DNA from 2 places in the Paraburkholderia agricolaris genome. Region 2 is predicted to be linked to the other one. Evidence: predicted binding sites of a transcription regulator. Region 2 holds the regulator's gene; the other holds the start of a gene.
What was found. Region 2 encodes HrcA, which represses chaperone genes, less so after heat shock. Its sites were predicted from a motif close to TTAGCACTCNNNNNNNNNGAGTGCTAA; they were not measured.
Positions count from the first base shown of each region.

Region 1: a site for HrcA is predicted at 8,377-8,403, ahead of groES (co-chaperone GroES). Genes of this name have one in related genera too.

Region 1 covers NZ_QPER01000001.1:3,877,471-3,887,506, reverse strand. Annotated here, with positions in the region: gene GH665_RS17065 (porin) at 1-1,217, opposite strand, end outside; partial or broken gene GH665_RS39440 (LysR substrate-binding domain-containing protein) at 1,852-2,400, shown strand; gene GH665_RS17055 (MarR family winged helix-turn-helix transcriptional regulator) at 2,467-3,051, opposite strand; gene GH665_RS17050 (CaiB/BaiF CoA transferase family protein) at 3,171-4,400, shown strand; gene GH665_RS17045 (HpcH/HpaI aldolase/citrate lyase family protein) at 4,391-5,248, shown strand; gene GH665_RS17040 (2-hydroxycarboxylate transporter family protein) at 5,381-6,649, shown strand; partial or broken gene GH665_RS17035 (cation:dicarboxylate symporter family transporter) at 6,977-7,303, shown strand; partial or broken gene GH665_RS17030 (IS6 family transposase) at 7,382-7,945, shown strand; gene groES (co-chaperone GroES) at 8,476-8,766, shown strand; gene groL (chaperonin GroEL) at 8,821-10,036, shown strand, end outside.
Region 2 covers NZ_QPER01000001.1:4,069,417-4,079,452, forward strand. Annotated here, with positions in the region: gene grpE (nucleotide exchange factor GrpE) at 1-414, opposite strand, end outside; gene GH665_RS17875 (RNA-binding S4 domain-containing protein) at 936-1,343, opposite strand; gene hemH (ferrochelatase) at 1,351-2,421, opposite strand; gene hrcA (heat-inducible transcriptional repressor HrcA) at 2,606-3,625, opposite strand; gene GH665_RS17890 (NAD kinase) at 3,977-4,879, shown strand; gene recN (DNA repair protein RecN) at 4,975-6,642, shown strand; gene glnE (bifunctional [glutamate--ammonia ligase]-adenylyl-L-tyrosine phosphorylase/[glutamate--ammonia-ligase] adenylyltransferase) at 6,775-9,573, opposite strand; gene GH665_RS17905 (YhdP family protein) at 9,771-10,036, shown strand, end outside.

The DNA of each region.
Region 1 (10,036 bases), 190 kb from region 2:
CGGATGCCCAGGCGTACGCCAATCTGCTTGTCTGTGGTCGACGGGCTGAAGCCTGCGATCGAAGCGACTGCAGACTGACCCAACGAGTCACGTCCTATGGCGCGCTGCAGGACTGTCAACAGATAGAGATCTGTACGCTTTGAAACGTTGTAGTCCGCGCCAAGATCAAGTTGAAGGTACTTCGCACCCTGATCGTTTTTCACGGAGTTCCGATGGGTATAGTCGATGCCGGTGCCTAACTGTAGAGCAGGGGTCAGCCGATACCGGACATTGAAATCGAGGCTCGTGAATACTGCGTCGCCGCTGTAGCCCAAAGGATTGGGTCCGGATGCCGATCCAAGTGAATCGAACCGGGTGCTGGTTGCCGCAAGCGAGAAGATGGCGCTGCCAGCCGTGTAGGAGGCGCCGCCGCCGATAATCTGGAGCGTCTTGGCCGAAGCATATCCGGCGAAAACCGGATTGGATTGAGGCGCGGTAGCGCTCCCCCCGGAGCCAATATTATTGGCTGTGGATGTTCCTTTGTTTGGCGTATTGCCGTAAAACGAGACGTTCGGATCACGTGCGTTGAGATAGCCCGCGGCTAGCGCAAACGAGCCGCCCGTGTAGCCCAGTCCGGCACCCCAGATCTGGTTTTGCGTCTCGCTTCCGGCAACACCTCCAAAGCTGTACAACGCAGCGGCGCTAAAACCGCCATACTTCGCGGTCGTAAACTTGACCGAATTATTGATGCGGTTGGTGTTAGTCAGATTGTCGAGATCGTCAGGGTGCGCGCCCATATATCCCGCCCACGAACCCGACGCAGAAAACTGCTGCACGAAGTCGATCAGGGGGTCATATTGCCGTCCCGCTGTCACCGTCCCGTAGTTACTGGAGACCCCTACGTAGGCTTGCCTTCCGAATTCGGCGCCCCCTTGCGCGAGGGCGCCGGTATTGGCCATAAATCCATTTTCGAGCACAAAGATCGCCTTCATGCCGCCACCGAGGTCCTCAGCACCGCGTAATCCCCAGCGACTACCGCTCAATCCAGTCGCGTGAGCGTCCGTCAGGGCAAATTGAGAGGCTCCGATCAGCCTGTTCCCAACTTTGGCCGTTTGCGCAATGTTGGTGTAGGTAAGTCCCAGATCGATGATGCCGTATAGCGTAACCGAGCTTTGGGCATGGACCGGCAACGCGAGTGCGGCGGTAATCGAACCGGCCGCAAGGTATCTCCATCGCATTTTTGTCTCCATATAAGTAGTTATACTAATTTTATGTAACGAGGTTCCTCGTACGAAACCGTGTCTGTCATTGACGCTTATTGAGACTGCATCAATTAAGGATGAAATCTAGCATAATTGCTAGGGGTGTCAATAATGACGACGGAGAACTCGACATAGTCGTTTACCCGGCATGCCGGTTCGGACTTGTCCAGACGTCTGTTTCGGATGTTCAAAGAAGATTGCCGAGCTTGCCGCTTACCTGGATCGGCGACACTTACGCCACAGGAAGCGCAAAAGGAATTCCGCGCCAACGCCGGGTTCGACCTGGATGCGAGACCAATTGAAGCCGAGTCGCCCCCTGTCTTTGTCCAATGCCCTGTAATGAATGCGCGACGAGCGTCTGGGGAGGCGTTAGACAATGCGAGACACAAGTACCCCTCAGCTTAAAGTGACGGCCGGCATTTGTGGGTGTCGAGATGCGAATGGCAGGGATGCGTCCTGGAGCCATTTCATTCACACCCGTATTTGCATGACAGATAGGGCTGACGATGCGCCGTTCACAAAGGTGAACCGTATGGCCGCTTCCGGAGCAGAGTGTGTGAAAACGCATTGATCGCCTAAACTGAATCAGCGCACTGAGACCGGGTGACTCATGAAGCGATTCGTTGAAGGCGATGACCGCAGGCAGGTCGCACTACTTCCCGAATGTGTCGATGACTAGATCGGACAGGACAACCCGGTCAGAGTCATAGACGCCTTCGTCGACGAGTTGGACCTTGCGGACCCTGGTTTCAGCGGTACCACACCGGCGATCACGGGCCGCCCGTCGTATCACCCAGGCGTGATGCTCAAGATCTACATCTACGGGTACCCGCTACTCATGCAGTCTCCGACGTCCGCTGTTGCCAAGCTGCATGAAGACTGGCTCAGGGAACATGGTGTATCGACGAAAGAGGCGCTTCGGACCAACAGTCTGCCAGTCATTGGGCAGTTGACCGCGGCAGGGTTAGGTATCAGCGCGCTGCCGCTCGATTATTTCAAACAGGACATCTCACGCGGAACGCTGCAGATCGCCAGGACGGAGCCTGCACCGCCATCGGTTGACTATTACGTCTTGCATCGAGCGGAGGGTGCCAACGCCGTGGCTGAAGAAATCGCGCGACTAGTCAAGGTCTGCTGTCATTTCCGAAGGACAAACTAGAAATACCCGGCAATGCAAGCGACTCGTGTGGCACATCGCGTAGCAGATAGCTACCGGGTTTCGACCTCATTTAATTTCTGATTTCTCGTTCGTCAGCATCTGGCGGGCCTCCGCCGTGAGCTTGGTGAGGATGGAGCCGAGCAGTTGATATTCTTCGGCCGTTAGCGCGCCCTTAAGTCTTGCCTGGCGCTCCAACGCACGCCCCAGGCCTTTTGCGATCAGTCGCTTGCCTTTGGAACTCAGACTGACGTACGCCTTGCGTTTGTCTTTGGCGTCAACTACGTATACGACCAGTTCCTTCTTGACCAGTTCGGCGCCGGCTCGGCTAACCTGGCTGTAGTCGAGATGGGAGAACTGCGCGATTTCGCCAGAGGTCGACTTTCCGATGCGATTGAGCGTCATCAGGAAGCGCCACTGACGAGCCGACAGGCCAAGCTTTTCTGATACCGATGCCTCGACGACACGTGCGAGTAGCTGCGACAGCACCGAAAACCGGAATGTCAGGAGGTCCTCAGGAATTGACTCCTCAGCCAGTACGGGTTCTTCCATTTTGTTTGTCATAGCAAATAAAATAATTTGACGTAGCAAATTGTTTCGATCTATCCTGCAATGGCTGGTGACGCCGGGTGCTTCTGGCGAGCGGTGAGCCATATCTTTCGGTCCGGACTCATTGTATCGGCGAAACGATAGGTCGAAGCGAGAACGCCAGTTCGGCTGCAGGAGGCAGTCGATACGATAGTGCCCCTGGCATGCGAGAAACGAAAACATCAATGAATGAGACAAAGCCCCGTAACACACAGGCGCCGCTTGCCGGTCTTCGCGTAGTGGATCTCAGCCGGCTGGTGGCCGGCAACATGCTAACGCTCCAGTTAGCGGATTTCGGTGCCGAGGTGATCAAGGTCGAGGCGATTGGTACGGGCGATCCGTTGCGCCACTGGCTCTCATGTGCACCCGGCAGCGACGAGTCATTCGACTCGTGGTGGCAGGTCTACGGTCGCAACAAACGAAGCCTGTCGCTGAACTTGCGTTCCGACGCTGCGCGCGAGATTCTTCTGTCGCTGCTCGAGCTTGCTGATGTGCTGGTGGAAAGCTTCAAGCCGGGCACGCTCGAAAGCATGGGGCTTGCTCCTGATGAACTGCTGGATCGGTATGACAGGCTCGTGATTGTCCGCGTATCCGGATGGGGGCAGACTGGGCCGTATAGCGGGCTGCCCGGCTTCGGCAGTCTCATTGAAGGCATGTGCGGTTTCGCAAATAGCCATATGACGATAGACGGCAAGCCGACGCTGCCGAATATGGCGCTTGCCGACATGGTTGCCGGTTTGACGGGGGCGTTCGCCACGATGGCGGCACTCCGACAGGTCGAGCAGGGCGACGGTCGGGGTCAGGTCATCGATCTTTCACTGCTTGAACCGATGCTTGCTGTGATGGGACCACAAGCAACTGCGTGGGCGAGAACGGGAGTGCTGCCTGATCCACGCACCAAGATCGCGTCTCCCCGCGGCGTGTTCCGGTGCGGTGACGGAAAGTGGATTTCGCTGTCGGGTTCGACGGAGAAAATGGCCGAGCGCGTATTCATCGCGATCGGATGCGGCGAACTTTATGAATCAGATCCAGATTTTCGCTCGAATGCCGGACGACTGGGGCGCGATGCGGAGATTGATACCTATATCAATGCTTTCGTCTCGGGGCGGTCACGTGAGGAATGTCTGGCCTATTTCCGGAATAGGAGTATCACCGTCGGTCCGATCTACGACGTCGAAGGACTGGTCGCAGACACCCATATCGTTGAGCGTCACGCCTTCGTGAAGCAACAAGGCGGGACAGACCGAGCGGTGTTCATGCATCAACCTACGCCGAGGATGAGCCGTACGCCCGGCGTGGTCCGGCACATGGCGCCGAAGCTGGGAGAGCATTCGCGTGAGATATTGTCCGCCGCGGGCGTTGAGAGCGAAGCGATTGATGTATTCATTCGCAAAGGGATCGTCGAATGTCTCTAACCCGGCTGCGATCCCTGCTTTTTTTGCCTGCTACGGCCGAACGCCATTTCGCTAAGGCTGTGCGGCGAGGCGCCGACGCATTGATACTCGACCTTGAAGATTCGGTGGCGTCGAATCGCAAGGACGAAGCCCGCCGTCTGGCTGCAGCTGCTGCTCGCACTCTAAGCGATGAGGGCGCGACGGTCATCGTGCGGGTCAATGCGGCACGTGATCTGCTCGAACTGGATATGGCGTCGATTCCGATGCAGGTGATCGCCGCCATCATGCTCCCAAAAGTAGAAGATGGTGAAGATGTGCAGTATGCAGAATCGCTTTGGCGCAAGCGAGCGCCAGCTGATCTGTGTGGCGTGAGATTTATACCCACGATCGAAACACCAAAAGCGCTGCTTTCAGTGGAAAAAATTGCACAGTCCTCGAACCATCTCGCGGCTATCGCTTTCGGGTCAGAGGATTTCAGCGCTGCAATGGGGATTGAACCCACGACCGAAGCATTGCGATTCCCCGCGCAGCAAGTGGTGATTGCGGCGAGCGCATATGGACTGCCTGCGATTGGTCTTGCCGGAAGCGTTGCGGGATTCTCGGACGCCGCGGCTTACACGGAACTTGTACGTACGTCGCGCGCGCTAGGGTTTTCGGGTAGCGTCGCCCTTCATCCCGATCAGATAGCAACCTTGAATACCGGATTCAGTCCGAGTGCCGATCAGCTCGCGTGGGCTCGTCGGGTAGTACAAGCGCAGCGTCGCGCAGCCGAAGCGGGGGAAGCCGTGACGACGGTTGACGGGCGGATGATAGACGCGCCTGTCGTGGCAAGAGCGCTGCGTTACCTGGACGGTGTTTCTGTGAGTTGAAGCGCCTCGAGTAAACAAAACATAAATATTCATGGAGACATCATGCTGGACGCCAAATTGTGCAAGCCCCGGGTGGAGACGTCCCCGGGCAGAAGGGCTCGTCGGCGGACTCTGCCGGCGTGGATATCAAGCATGTTTGGCGCGTCAATCGGGCTCGTACCGGCCCCCGCATTTATAGCCATCTTCGCTGCGTTGTTGATTGACGCTTATACAAAGTCGCTACCACGCGATCTGACTACCGTGATCGCCGTGCTCTCGGTATCGGGGTTTCTCCTTGCAGAATTAGGGTCGCGAATTCCGTTGTTGCGTATGCTTGGTGGCCCGGTCCTTCTCGCTGGCTTTGTTCCGTCCTATCTGGTCTATCACAAGCTCATACCAGAGCCTCTCCTGGCGCCGATAGCGGCGTTCTGGAAGAATGACAATCCTCTCTCGCTGTTCGTGCTTGCCGTGGTAGTCGGCAGCATTCTAAGCATGAACCGGCAACAACTCATCAAAGGCTTTGCGAAGATCTTCGTGCCACTGTTATTTGGATCGATCGCCGCCATGTTTGCCGCGCTCGCCGTCGGATCGGCCCTTGGCTTGAGTGTTCATGAGATTATTTTCTTTATTGCCGTGCCGATTATGGCTGGTGGTCTGGGCGAAGGTGCGATTCCGCTATCGATCGGCTACGCCCTGCTCATGCACACTACGCAAGGTGAGGTTCTTGCAAGAGTCATCCCAGTGATCATGCTCGCCAATCTGTGCGCGATCATTTGCTGTGGTTTGCTCAATGCGTATACCAAGAAACGGCCGCACCTGACGGGTAACGGGCGAATCGATGCTTCTTCAGCCGACGAACCTGCGACGTCAACAAAGATCGAAACCGACACCTTCGATATTCGCAGCCTCTGTTACGCAGGCTATACCGGCATCGCCCTCTATTTCGTCGGCATGGTCATCCAGCGGTGGACGGATTTTCCGGGAGCTGTGGCAATGCTGTTGTTGGCACTTGCTCTCAAGCTTACCAACGGGGTGTCCGGCACGCTGCATACGGGGGCTCATCAACTACATCGTTTTTTTGCTCGAGTTACTACATTCCCGCTGCTGTTCGGGATCGGTGCATTCTGGACGCCGTGGGACAAACTAATGGCAGCGATCACGCTGGCCAACATCGCGACGATTGTCGCTACGGTCATCACGCTAATTGTGGTTGGCTTTGTTTGCGGTCGGCGGCTCGGTATGTATCCCGTTGAGGCGGCGATTATCAACGCCTGCCATAGCGGACTCGGTGGTGGTGGCGATGTTGCGATTCTGACGGCCGCCAACCGTATGACGCTGATGCCGTTCGCGCAGATTGCCACCCGGGTTGGCGGGATGGGCACAATCTTATGTGCGCTGGCTTTTCTCAGATTCTGTACTTGACGAGAATCTCGGGTTGTTCGTGCATACCTGGACGATGGTCTCCTTATTTTTGCCTGACGCCCCGCTCTATCGAGGTCTTTCTCAAGCAACAGGGTGCCGAGTGCCATTACTTGCCGAATCGGAGGTTAACCTGCTGTTGCACTCCACGATCGACACTGCGTTGATGAGAGACTTTTGGGCTGTCGCGTCACATTTCTCCGTTCATGTCATCGTGTCTCCAAACGGAGCAACGCACCCGTCGTTACCTCACAGTTCGATAGCAGTCTCTGAAAGGGCACCTGCAGAACAGTTGCGAACCCAGCGAGGAGAAGTCAGCGCGTCGGTAAGTCCAAAGGGTCTGCGGGTGTGGCGGGGGCCGGATTCGTCGCGCTGGCAGCCACGCTGGCCTCGATGCATAAAATCCCGGTGTCTGGGCTGGTGCTTCTGTTAGGTGTTGATCGCTTCCTCAACGAAGCACGTGCAGTCACGAACCTGATCGGTAATGGGGTGGCGACGATTGTGGTCGCTCGATGGGAGGGGGCGCTCGATATGAACAAGGCCCGCACGATGCTTAACCGTACCGACACGAGCATCGATGCGCTGGAGCCAACCGACGAGACGCTAACAGATCGGACGCCTCCGAAAGACGCCATTATCCGGCCCCAGATTCATTGAGCCGTCAGTTAATCTCATTCCGAGCAACGCGGCCATGGGCACTGTCACGTTGAGGAGATGGCCGAGTAAGCTCGTGGGATGAAGAATGCGAACTGGCTTTACCACGGTCATCGCTTTCCGACGGTAGTCATCAGTTGCGCCGTACGCTGGTATTTCAGGTTTCAGCTCAGCCTGCGTGATGTCGAGGAACTGCTGTTCGAGCGTGGGGTTATCGTCAGCTACGAAACGGTCCGACGCTGGTGCGATAAGTTCGGTGCGTGCTTCGCACACCATGTGAAAGCGCTGCGTCGCAGGCCCGGCACCACGTGGCACCTTGACGAAGTATTTGTGACGCTACGCGGAGAGCCTTACCTGTTGTGGCGCACCGTCGATCAACACGGTGCCGAACTCGACATCTTGCTACAGCAGCGCCGTGACAAGGCTGCAGCGAAGCGGTTTTTCAAGCACGTGCTTGCCTCGTGTACTGAGGCGCCGCGCAAGATCGTGACCGAGCAGCTGCGCGGCTATCCGGCGGCGAAAGCCGAGATCCCCGAACTGGCTCACGTCAAGCACGTTTTCGTCAAAGCCAGCGCGCGGTTCAATAACCGGGTGGAAAACAGCCCTCAGCCCACGCGCGAACGCGAGCGACCCTGCTCAGCTTTTAGCTGGAACCTGCCTCAACTCAGTATCTTTATGCAGCTGCTATCGCATTGCTCGGCGACGACTTGATTGAGCACGTGAACTCGGGGTCACCGCACCGGCACGCGCCGTGCCGGATCGTGTTCTTCGATCTGCCTGAAGGAGAGCAGCGATTGCGACCTCTGGTGGGGTTTTCCCTAAATTTGGCCTGAGTCACTAGGACTTGCGAACAGATGTCGTCACTGAGGACCGTGCAGTTGCACTGCGCGCGCGACGCTGTGAATCAGCTAGGGGAACAATAAGCCATTGTTTTAAAAGATATTTAATATCATTGTGGCGATCGTGCGCGGCTAAGAGTTCAGACTTAAGCGAACAAAGTTCAAAGTTGAGCGAATCTCGACACCAGCATCGATCTCCACATCCCTTCTTGAATTTGTCACCACCCGTCCATATAATTAGCACTCGCTGCACGAGAGTGCTAACAACATCGCCGGTTGGCTTAGCCAGCCGGGTTTTCTCAGCGTTCTTCAGTCTCAATCAAGAGAGGAGTATGTATGAACCTTCGTCCTTTGCATGATCGCGTGATCGTCAAACGTCTGGATCAAGAAACCAAGACTGCGTCGGGCATCGTGATCCCCGAAGCCGCAGCGGAAAAGCCGGATCAAGGCGAAATCCTGGCAGTCGGCCCGGGCAAGCGTGACGACAAGGGTGCACAAATCGCACTCGACGTGAAGGTTGGTGACCGCGTCCTGTTCGGCAAGTACGCAGGCCAGACCGTTAAGGTCGACGGCAACGAACTGCTCGTGATGCGCGAAGAAGACATCATGGCCGTGGTGCAGAAGTAAGCGAGAAAATCGCTACTTACCCGGTTATATCCCAAGAATTCAAGGAGTTAGAAGATGGCAGCTAAAGACGTCGTATTCGGTGATTCCGCCCGTGCCAAGATGGTTGAAGGCGTGAACATCCTCGCGAACGCTGTGAAGGTCACGCTGGGCCCGAAGGGTCGCAACGTTGTCCTGGAACGCAGCTTCGGCGGCCCGACGGTCACGAAGGATGGTGTTTCGGTCGCGAAAGAAATCGAACTGAAAGACAAGCTCCAGAACATGGGCGCGCAAATGGTCAAGGAAGTTGCTTCCAAGACCAGCGACAACGCAGGTGACGGCACCACGACCGCAACGGTCCTGGCTCAGTCGATCGTCCGCGAAGGCATGAAGTACGTTGCATCGGGCATGAACCCGATGGACCTGAAGCGCGGTATCGACAAGGCTGTGACGGCCGCGATCGAAGAACTGCGCAAGATCAGCAAGCCGTGCACGACCAACAAGGAAATCGCTCAAGTTGGCGCGATTTCGGCAAACAGCGACTCGTCGATCGGCGACCGTATCGCTGAAGCAATGGACAAGGTCGGCAAGGAAGGCGTCATCACGGTTGAAGACGGCAAGTCGCTGCAAGACGAGCTGGACGTTGTCGAAGGTATGCAATTCGACCGCGGCTACCTGTCGCCGTACTTCATCAACAACCCGGACAAGCAAGTTGCTGTGCTCGAAAACCCGTTCGTGCTGCTGCACGACAAGAAGGTTTCGAACATTCGTGACCTCCTCCCGGTTCTGGAACAAGTCGCCAAGGCTGGCCGTCCGCTGCTGATCATCGCAGAAGACGTCGAAGGCGAAGCACTGGCAACGCTGGTTGTGAACAACATCCGCGGCATCCTGAAGACTGTTGCTGTCAAGGCTCCGGGCTTCGGCGATCGTCGTAAAGCCATGCTGGAAGACATCGCGATCCTGACCGGCGGTCAAGTTATCGCTGAAGAAACCGGCCTGACGCTCGAAAAGGCAACGCTGGCCGAACTGGGTCAAGCAAAGCGTATCGAAGTGGGCAAGGAAAACACGACGATCATCGACGGCGCTGGCGAAGCTGCAACGATCGAAGCGCGCGTGAAGCAAGTTCGCACGCAAATCGAAGAAGCTACGTCGGACTACGACCGTGAAAAGCTGCAAGAACGCGTTGCCAAGCTGGCAGGCGGTGTTGCAGTGATCAAGGTTGGCGCTGCGACCGAAGTCGAAATGAAGGAAAAGAAGGCACGTGTCGAAGACGCACTGCACGCAACGCGCGCAG
Region 2 (10,036 bases):
GACGCGCCCCTTCTCCAGTGCGCCGGAAAGCTGGCGCAGCGTGAGTTCGACGCCCTCACGAACCTTTTGCAGGTCGTCGGACGAATGGGCAACCGCTGCCTCAAGACTATCGACCACCGGCAGCAAATGCTCAGCGAAGCTTTCGATCGCGAACTTGTGGGCCTTCGCGACATCTTCCTGGGCGCGGCGGCGCACATTCTCAGTCTCGGCCTTCGCGCGCAGGAAGCTTTCCTGCAGCTCGGCGATCTTCGCCTCTGCTTCGGTCAATGCAGCTTCCACGCCGGTTGCCGGCGCTTCTGGAGCCGCGCTTGCAGCCGCGTCCTGCTGGGGTGCCGCGGCCTCGGCGGCCTGACGCGCGGTTTCGTCGGCGGGCGTGGGATTCTGGCTCGTCGGGTTCTCTTGCGTGTTTTCCATGTCGCTGAAAGTCGTTAAAAAGTTAAAGCTAAAAGTGACGGCAACGCGTCAAAGCCTGCGCAATTTGTGCGTTGCAAAATTGCGACAGACAACTTGGCGCAAAACCTGGTGCGTTGACGCTTTTCGAAACGGCAGATGGGGCCGGAAAGACCCATTTCAAGCGCCTCTCCCGGAACTTTTCACACCACGCGCGCGCGGCCGAAACGCTCCGTTACAACCATTATTGCGTCGCAATCAGATTGAGATTGAGTGCGCCCGACAAGTGGCCTATGCTCCAATAAAGCATCGGAAAAGACACGTTAACCCTAATCTAACGTAATCCTTACCGAAATTTTTCAATCCACCTGATTCGCCTGTTTCCGTCCCGAATCTTCCCAAGGGGAGTACCGTGAAACTGACCTTTGCAATATCGGTGGTCGCATTGGTACTCATCGCGGGCACCACGACCATCTGCATGTCCGGGGCCGTCAACGATCACACTACCGAGTACGGTGGTGTGCACGCGACGATGGAACAGTTGTTCAATCCCCACCTGAAAGTTTGTCGATAGTGCGCCGGTCGCGCTTGGTCGGCCTTCCGTGCAATGCGGCGGCCGGCTCGCGGTACGTCTTGCGCCGCTCCTGTTCGACCTGCCGCCTCATCCTGCTCTCTTCGGTTTCCGCATAAAGCGTCTGCGCGACGTTGGCTGGGCCGCGCACGTCGCACACACCTAGCACTTCCACCTGCCACACAATCCGTTCGATCTCGATCTCGACCAGGTCGCCGACGCGCACGTCTTTGGCCGGCTTGACGCTGGCGCCGCCAATGCGCACATGACCTTTGTCGACAGCGTCCGCCGCGAGCGAGCGGGTCTTGAAGAAGCGCGCAGCCCACAGCCATTTGTCGATGCGCAACTTCGCGCCCGCTTCAGTTGAAATCCTGTAATTCATGAGCTGCTTAAGCCCCTGTCGTATGCGGCACCGGCACCGCTTGCACGGGCCAGCCCTGCAGGTTCTGGGCAACGATTTCGCCTAGCGCGGCGATCCATGGCTGCGAGGCGTTCACGCAGGGAATCCGATGAAACTCCTTGCCACCCGCATGCAGGAATTCGTCGCGTACTTCCATGCCGATTTCTTCAATCGTTTCAAGGCAATCGGCGGTAAAGCCCGGACAGAACACGTCGGCTCGACGCACGCCTGCCGAACCGAGTTCCTTCAGGGTGGGCGCAGTGTACGGTTGCAGCCATTCGGCCTTGCCGAAGCGCGACTGAAACGTAATGCGGCATTCCACCTGCGTCAATCCCAGCGCCTGCATCAACAGCGCGCCGGTTTGCTGACATTGCTCGTGGTACGGATCGCCGAGATCCATCGTGCGCTTGGGCACGCCGTGAAAGCTCAGCACCAGCTTGTCTCCGGCCGCGAAATCCGGCCGGCCGTGCTGATGCCAGTAGTGATGCACCTGAGCGGCGAGCGCGGCGATATACGCCGGATGATCCGCGTACTGCCGCACCGTGCGGATTTCCGGCTGATTGCGCATGCGCTTGAGGGCCGAAAAAGCGTCGTCGAAAGCCGTAGCCGTGGTCGACGACGAGTATTGCGGATACATGGGCACCAACAGCACGCGCTCCGCGCCAGCCAGCTTCAACTGGTTCAGCATGGCCGGAATACCGGGCGTGCCGTAGCGCATGGCGTAGTCGACCAGCACCGTGTAGTCGTTCAATTGCAACAGATGGCGCAAACCCTCCACCTGCTTCTCCGTGAAGACACGCAGCGGCGAGCCTTCCGGCATCCACACGGCCGCGTACTTCTTCGCCGACGCGCGGCTGCGGAAAGGCAGAATCAACAACCGCAAGATCACTTGCCAGAGCAGCGCCGGAATTTCGACCACACGGGGATCGGACAGGAACTGCGCAAGATAGCGATGGACTGCACGCGGCGTTGGCGCGTCGGGCGTGCCGAGATTGATCAGCAGCACGGCGACACGGTGTGACGTGGCGTTCTGTGAGGGCCGCTCGAGGTCGAAGCGCATAGGCAGCAGGGATAACCGCTTGGGGCGGAGAGTCGGTTCAGGTGGAATTCATTATAGCGGCGCGGTCCACTGCAAGGTCCGCCAGGGACCCCTGGCCATTCGGCCAATTGGCAAGCCGCGCGCCGTCGCGCATCATTTGCAGCATGAGATGCCGCAGTGGACAGTGACCGGAAACCGGCGCGGATTACTGCTGGCTGAGCGTGAGGGAAAGCAGCCGCGCGGTGATGTCGACAATCGGAATCACGCGGTTATAGGCCATGCGGGTCGGCCCGATCACGCCGAGTGTGCCGACGATCTTGCCGTTCACCTCGTAAGGCGCGGTCACCACGCTCATTTCCTCGATCGGCACCAGATTCGATTCGCCTCCGATGAAAATCTGCACGCCCGCGGCGTGACTCGACACGTCGAGCAACTGAAGGAGACTGGTTTTTTGATCGAACACATCGAACAGCTTGCGCAGGCGCGCCATGTCCGACGAAAGGTCGGCCACTTCGAGCAGATTACGCTCGCCGGAAATCAGCACGGTCTCGCCGGTGTCGGTTTCATCCGTGCTGGCCGTGACCGCCGCGTGCATCAGCGTAGTCATGTCACCACGCAATTCGTCGATTTCTTCGCGCAGACGGCGGCGCACGTCGTCGAACGAGAGGCCGGCGAAGTGCGCGTTGATGTAATTGGACGCTTCCACCAGTTGCGACGGCGAGAAGTCACGCTGGGTCGCCATGATGCGGTTCTGCACGTCGCCCTCGGGCGTCACGATGATCAGGAGAATGCGCTTGTCCGACAGGCGCATGAACTCGATCTGCTTGAACACGTGGCTGCGGCGCGGCGTAAGCACTACACCGGCGAACTGCGACAGATTGGACAGCACGCTGGCCGCCGCGGCGACGATTTTCTGCGGTTCGCCCGCTTGCAGCGTGGTTTTGACGATGCGCATCACCGCTTCTTCGTCCGCGGCGGATTCCAGGGTCAGCATGGTATCGACGAACAGCCGGTAGCCACGCGGTGTAGGAATGCGGCCCGCAGACGTATGCGGACTGATCACGAGCCCCAGGTCCTCGAGATCGGACATCACGTTGCGGATCGTCGCCGGACTCAGTTCGAGGCCGGAATAACGTGACAGCGTGCGCGAGCCGACCGGCTGACCTTCGGCGATGTAGCGCTCGATCAGCGTTTTGAGGAGGGTTTGTGCGCGGGGATCTAGCATGAGGGAAAATTTTAGCTCAATGACGCGACTACAGCGAGCGCTAACGGCGCCCACCCCTGACTATCGCGCCGCCGGCCGGCGGGGCGGCGCCTGGTATTGCATGTGGCGCGTTGACTGGCGCTGGGTCCAACATGGTCGGCGCCTCGCCGGGATTCGAATCCTGCGTCTCGCCAGCCACCGGTCCGGCAAGTCCGCTGGCGGCGCGCCGCCGGACTATAACCGGCGCGCATGCCATCAAGACTTCACCATTCTAACGATAATCGCTCAATGCGCCGGCAGCCCGCTTGCGCAGGCCCGCTACCGGGTCTGTCTGCGGTTCTTTTCAGGCCCTACCTATGGTGTAATGCCGGCATGCAAGTGACCAGCCAGTTCAAGACCGTCGCGCTCGTCGGGCGCAACAATACGCCAGGTATCGGCGAACCGCTGACCGCGCTCGCCTCGTGCATCGCGAAGCGCGGCTTCGAGGTCGTATTCGAAGCCGACACCGCCGCCGAAATCGGCGTCGCCGACTACCCGGCGCTGCGTCCCGCCGAGATCGGCGCGCGCGCCGACGTAGCCGTGATCCTCGGCGGCGACGGCACGATGCTGGGCATTGGCCGCCAGCTTGCGCCCTACCGCACGCCGCTGATCGGCATCAACCACGGGCGGCTCGGCTTCATTACCGACATTCCGATCTCCGACATGCGCGAGATCGTGCCGCAAATGCTCGCGGGCAACTTCGAGCGCGAAGAGCGCACGCTGCTCGAAGCGCGCATCATGCGCGACGGCACGCCGATTTACCACGCACTGGCCTTCAACGACGTGGTGGTCAACCGCAGCGGTTTCTCCGGGATGGCGGAACTGCATGTCTCGGTGGATGGCCGCTTCATGTACAACCAGCGCTCGGATGGGCTGATCGTCGCCACGCCTACGGGCTCGACCGCCTATGCGCTGTCGTCGCAGGGGCCGATCCTGCACCCGCAATTACAAGGCATCGTGCTCGTGCCGATCGCGCCGCATGCGCTGTCGAACCGGCCAATCGTGCTGCCGGACGACTCGAAGGTGAGCATCCAGATCGTTTCAGGCCGCGAAGTCAACGTCAACTTCGACATGCAGTCGTTCACTTCGCTGGAATTGGGTGACACGATCGAAGTGCGCCGCTCGCGTCATACCGTGCCGATTCTGCACCCGGTCGGCTACAGCCACTACGCCACGCTGCGCAAAAAGCTGCACTGGAACGAATATCCGTCCCACGAAGAAGATACCAAACCCTGAGCGGCCGGAACGCCGGAACGCCGGGCCGCCGGCCCCTTGGAACGCGAACGACACCGCTGCCGAACCCTGAATATCAAGCTCACCAGACGACCTCCATGCTTCGCCACCTCTCGATACGCGACTTCGTCATCGTCGCCGCGCTCGACCTCGAATTCGACAGCGGCTTTACCGTTTTTTCGGGCGAAACAGGCGCCGGCAAGTCGATCCTGATCGACGCGCTGGCCCTTGCGCTCGGTGCCCGCGCCGACGCAAGCGTGGTGCGCACCGGCGAAAGCCGCGCCGACATCACTGCGGAATTTGACACGCATGCGCAAGTCGAGCAATGGCTCGACGAGCAGGCGCTCGGCGCGCCTGTCGACGACGATCATCACGGCACCGTGATGCTGCGTCGCGTGATGGATACAAACGGCCGCTCGCGCGCGTTCATCAACGGTACGGCGGCAACGCTCACGCAGTTGCGCGAAGTCGGCGAGATGCTGGTGGATATTCATGGCCAGCATGCCCACCAGTTGCTGATGCGCCCCGACGCGCAACGCGAACTGTTCGACACCCACGCAGGCCTCACGGAAACCGCGGCAACCGTCACGCGGGCATGGCGGGCATGGCGCGAAAAGGTTCAGGCCGTCGAACACGCACAAACGCGCGACCGCGAGCTGCAACTGGAGCGCGAGCGGCTCGCCTGGCAACTCACCGAACTGGACAAACTTTCGCCGCAATCGGGCGAATGGGAAGAGGTCAACACCGAACACCGGCGACTGTCGCATTCAGCCAATCTGATCGACGGCGTTCAAGGCGCGCTCGGCGCGTTGTCTGAATCGGACGAGGCGATGATCACGCATCTCGCCTCGATCGTGTCGAAGGTGCGCGATCTGGCCGAGATCGACCCGGCGCTGAACGACGTGCTGGCGGCGCTGGAGCCGGCCGAGATCCAGTTACAGGAAGCGGCCTATTCGCTCAGCCACTACGCGCAAAAGCTCGAACTGGATCCGGACCGGCTCGCCCAGGTCGAAAAGCGTCTGGACGCGCTGCACTCGGCCGCGCGCAAATTCCGCCTGCAACCCGAGACGCTGCCGCAAGAGCATGAAGCGCGTCGAGCGCAACTCGCCGCGCTCGACGCGGCAGCCGATCTCGACAGCCTGCATGCGGCCGAAGCCAAGGCAAAAGAAGCCTTCCTCACCGAAGCGAAAAAACTGTCAAAGGCGCGCGCCAAGGCCGGCAAGGCCCTGGGCGCCGCCGTGACCACCGGCATGCAGGAACTGTCGATGAAAGGCGGCAGCTTCGAAGTGGCGCTGGTGCAACTGCCGGAAGGCGGCGCACATGGGCTCGAGCAGGTCGAATTCCGCGTCGCCGGTCACGCCGGCGTACCGCTGCGGCCGCTCGCGAAAGTTGCCTCAGGCGGCGAACTGGCGCGGATCAGCCTCGCATTGGCGGTGATCGCGAGCGCCGCGAGTCCGACACCGACTCTGATCTTCGACGAGGTGGATACCGGCATCGGCGGCGGCGTCGCCGAAGTAGTTGGACGGCTGCTGCATCAACTGGGACAGGCGCGTCAGGTGCTGTGTGTCACCCATTTGCCGCAGGTCGCCGCGCGTGGCGACCATCATTTCCAGGTGGCGAAGTCGGGCAACGGCAAGGGCGGCACGGTCAGCAGCGTGACGTCGCTAGACCGCGCGAGCCGCGTCGAAGAAGTCGCGCGGATGCTCGGCGGACTGGAGATCACCGCGACGACGCGGAAACACGCCAAGGAAATGCTGGCGGCCTAGCCGTCCCATCGGTCGGAGGCCGGTCGGGAGCCAGTGGGAAGCCGCTGCGACCGTTAGTCTGAAAATGCGCGAAGGCAGCGCCGCTTGCCTTCGCGTCAGTCATTCAGCCATTCAGGCGCAGACTTCCAGTCCTCAGCCAAACACCCGCTTCCAAAGCCCCAGCACCGCCTCACGCTCAGTCACCACCAAGGCCGGATCGACCCGAGCCTTCTCCATCCCATCGAGCCGCAGCTTGTGCTGCAACTTCCGGTAGGTCCGGTAAGCCGCGCCGACCGTCTCCGCTTCCGCCTCGCTCATCAAGCCAAAGCGCGACACTTCGCGCAGCAACGCAATGTTGCCGGTATTGCGGATCAGTTCCGGATCGCTCGCCGCGTGCAGCAGCACCCAGTACTGCACGGTGAATTCGATATCGACCATGCCGCCACGATCGTGCTTCAGGTCGAACAGCGCCGTCTGGTTCGGGTGTCCCGCCTCGACGCGCTCGCGCATTTCGACGATTTCCTTCGCAAGCGGTGCAGCTTCGCGCGGCGTGGTCAGCACCTGTTCGCGGATCAGCTCGAACTTCGCGCCAATTTCGGCGTCGCCCGCGCAGTAGCGCGCGCGGGTCAGAGCCTGATGCTCCCACACCCATGCGGTATTGGCGGCATCGCCTTCGCGCAGTTGATACCGGCGGAACGCATCCAGGTCGGTGACGAGCAGACCCGACTCGCCGTTCGGCCGCAATCGCAAGTCGACGTCGAACAAAGTACCCGCGCCGGTGGCCGTCGTCAGCCAGGTGATGAGGCGGCGAGTGTAGGTGGCGTAGACGTCGGCGGCGGCATCGTCCGGATCGTCGTATAGGAAGATGACGTCGAGGTCCGACGCGTAACCCAATTCCTTGCCGCCCAGCTTGCCGTAGGCAATCACCGCGAACTTCGGCACCTCGCGATGGCGTTTGGCCAACTGCTTCCAGACGGCTTCGAGCGTGACGTCGAGCACCGCGTCGGCGAGTTCGGACAAACGGTCGCTCACATGTTCGACGCTCAGCCGGCCGGCCAGATCGATCAACAGGATGCGGAACACCTCGGCCTGGTGCGCGTGGCGCAGCAGATCCATCTGTTGCTCGACACCGTCCGCCGCGGCCAGACGCAAACGCAGCGTGCGCTTGAATTCGGGCCAGTCGAACGGACTGTCCATTGCCTCGTCGTCGAGAAGTTCGTCGAGCAATTGCGGGTGGCGAATCAGATAGCCCGCGGCCCAGCGCGAGCCACCCAGCACCGACAGCACCCGATGCAGCGCCTGCGGATATTCCGTTAGCAGCGCAAGGTACGCACCGCGCCGGCTCACGGCTTCGAGCAGGTCGAACAGGCGCGCCACCGTATCGCCGCGCCGTTCGGGCGGCTCCAACGTCCGCGCGGCTTCCAGCGCACGCTGCGCGACGATGTCGAAGCGCTGCCGGCTACGTTCGGCGAGCCCCGCGTAACGCGACGACTGCCACACCGCGCGCAAACGCGCCAGCAGTTCGCCCGGCTCGGGCACGCCCAGTTCAATCAGACGCGCGCGCAGCGCTTCGTCGGCGCTGTCGTCGGCGAGCGCGCTGCTCCAGATCCAGGTCGCCGCGCCGTCTTCCCGTGCGCCGCAACCGTCGCGGCCGCTCACCTTGTCGGCAAAAATCTGGTCGAACTGCTGCTCGACGAACTCGCGGTGCGCGTCGAGCTTGAGCATCAGCGCAGCATAATCGTCGCAGCCCATGGCGTGCGCGAGCGCCACGCGTTCCTCGGGATCGACCGGCATCGCATGGGTTTGCGCGTCGTTGCGGTATTGCAGGCGATGCTCGAGTTCGCGCAGGAAGCGGTACGCCTGTGACAGTTTCACGCAAACCGAGGTATCGATCAGCCCATGGGTCGCCGCGTGCCGCAAGACCGCGAGCGTCGGACGCACCCGGAAGCCGGCATCCTGGCCGCCGCGGATCAGCTGAAATACCTGCGCGCTGAATTCGATTTCGCGGATGCCACCGCGGCCCAGCTTGATGTCGTCGGCCTTGTCGGGCCGCATCGAGGCGCGCCGCTGCGCTTCCTGGCGAATCTGCAAATGCAGAGCCCGAATCGCGCTGATTACACCGAAGTCGAGATAACGTCGATAGACAAACGGCGTGACGATCGCGTCGAGTTGCTTCTGCAGCCGCACTGCCGCCTCGCTCGCGCCTTCGGACACGAGCCGGCCCTTGATCCACGCATAGCGCTCCCACTCGCGGCCCTGCACGTAAAAATATTCTTCGAGCATGCCGAGGCTGCACACGAGCGGCCCCGAATCGCCGTTCGGCCGCAAGCGCATATCGACCCGGAACACGTAGCCGTCGGCAGTCACCTCAGCCAATGCGCCGATCAGGCGCTTACCGAGCCGTGTAAAAAAGTCCTGCGTCGCGATCGGCGAACGCTGACCGCCGGCGGTCTCGCCGTCCTCTTCATAGACGAAGATCAGGTCGATATCCGACGACACATTCAGCTCACGCCCGCCCAGCTTGCCCATTCCGACCACGCCGAGCGCGAGCCGCTCGCCCTGCGGTCCACGCGGTTCGCCGTAAAGCGCTTCGAGCTCGGCGGACACAACCGCCAAGGCGCGCTGGATCGTCGTCTCCGCCAGATCGGTCATCGCGCCGGTGACTTCGGCGACATCCGCCTCGCCCGCCAGGTCGCGCTCCATCACGGCGCAAAATACTTCGGTGCGCAGCCGGCGCAAGGCTCGTTTGAGTGCATCCTCGCTCAACGGGCCACCGCCCGCGCCGGCGCCGGCGCCCTCGGCGCACAGCGCGTCGAAGCGCGCGTCGATCCGCTCGCGCGTGAGGGGCGCGGACGCGAGCGCCGCCACCTGTGCCACGATTTGCGGGCGGGCCGCCGCGGCACGCGCCGCGTAATGTGAATAGCTGGAACTCAGGAGTGTGGCGTCAGTCATCTAGGGTCTGGCTCGCTCGTTGCTTTAACAGCGTGGTTCAGTTCGCTGTAGCACACGGGTCCAGGTGGAGCCAGGCAACCTCGCGCAGGTCGCGAGACGGCATGCAGAAAGGGTTTGCCGGAGGTCCGCCGACGCTTTCCCGTGTGTTACATTTCGTCGTTAATTCGCAAAACTACCATACGCCCACCCGCTGCAGCATGTCCGAGCGAAACGAATCCGCCGACCCGCACGAAACTGGGCAGGTCCGGCCTGTGAGCGGAAGCGACCACATCGTGCTGCGTCGGACCCTTCGCGTGGTCCTGGCGCTGGCACTCGTTCTGTACTTCATCGCAACGAGTCTCTTTCTCGGCCTGCGTTACGTACTGCTGCCGCGCGTCGATTCGTTCCGGCCGCGCATCGAAGCCACGGTTTCCGAAAAGCTGCACGCGCAGTTCACCATCGGCAAGCTGGCGCCGCACTGGAG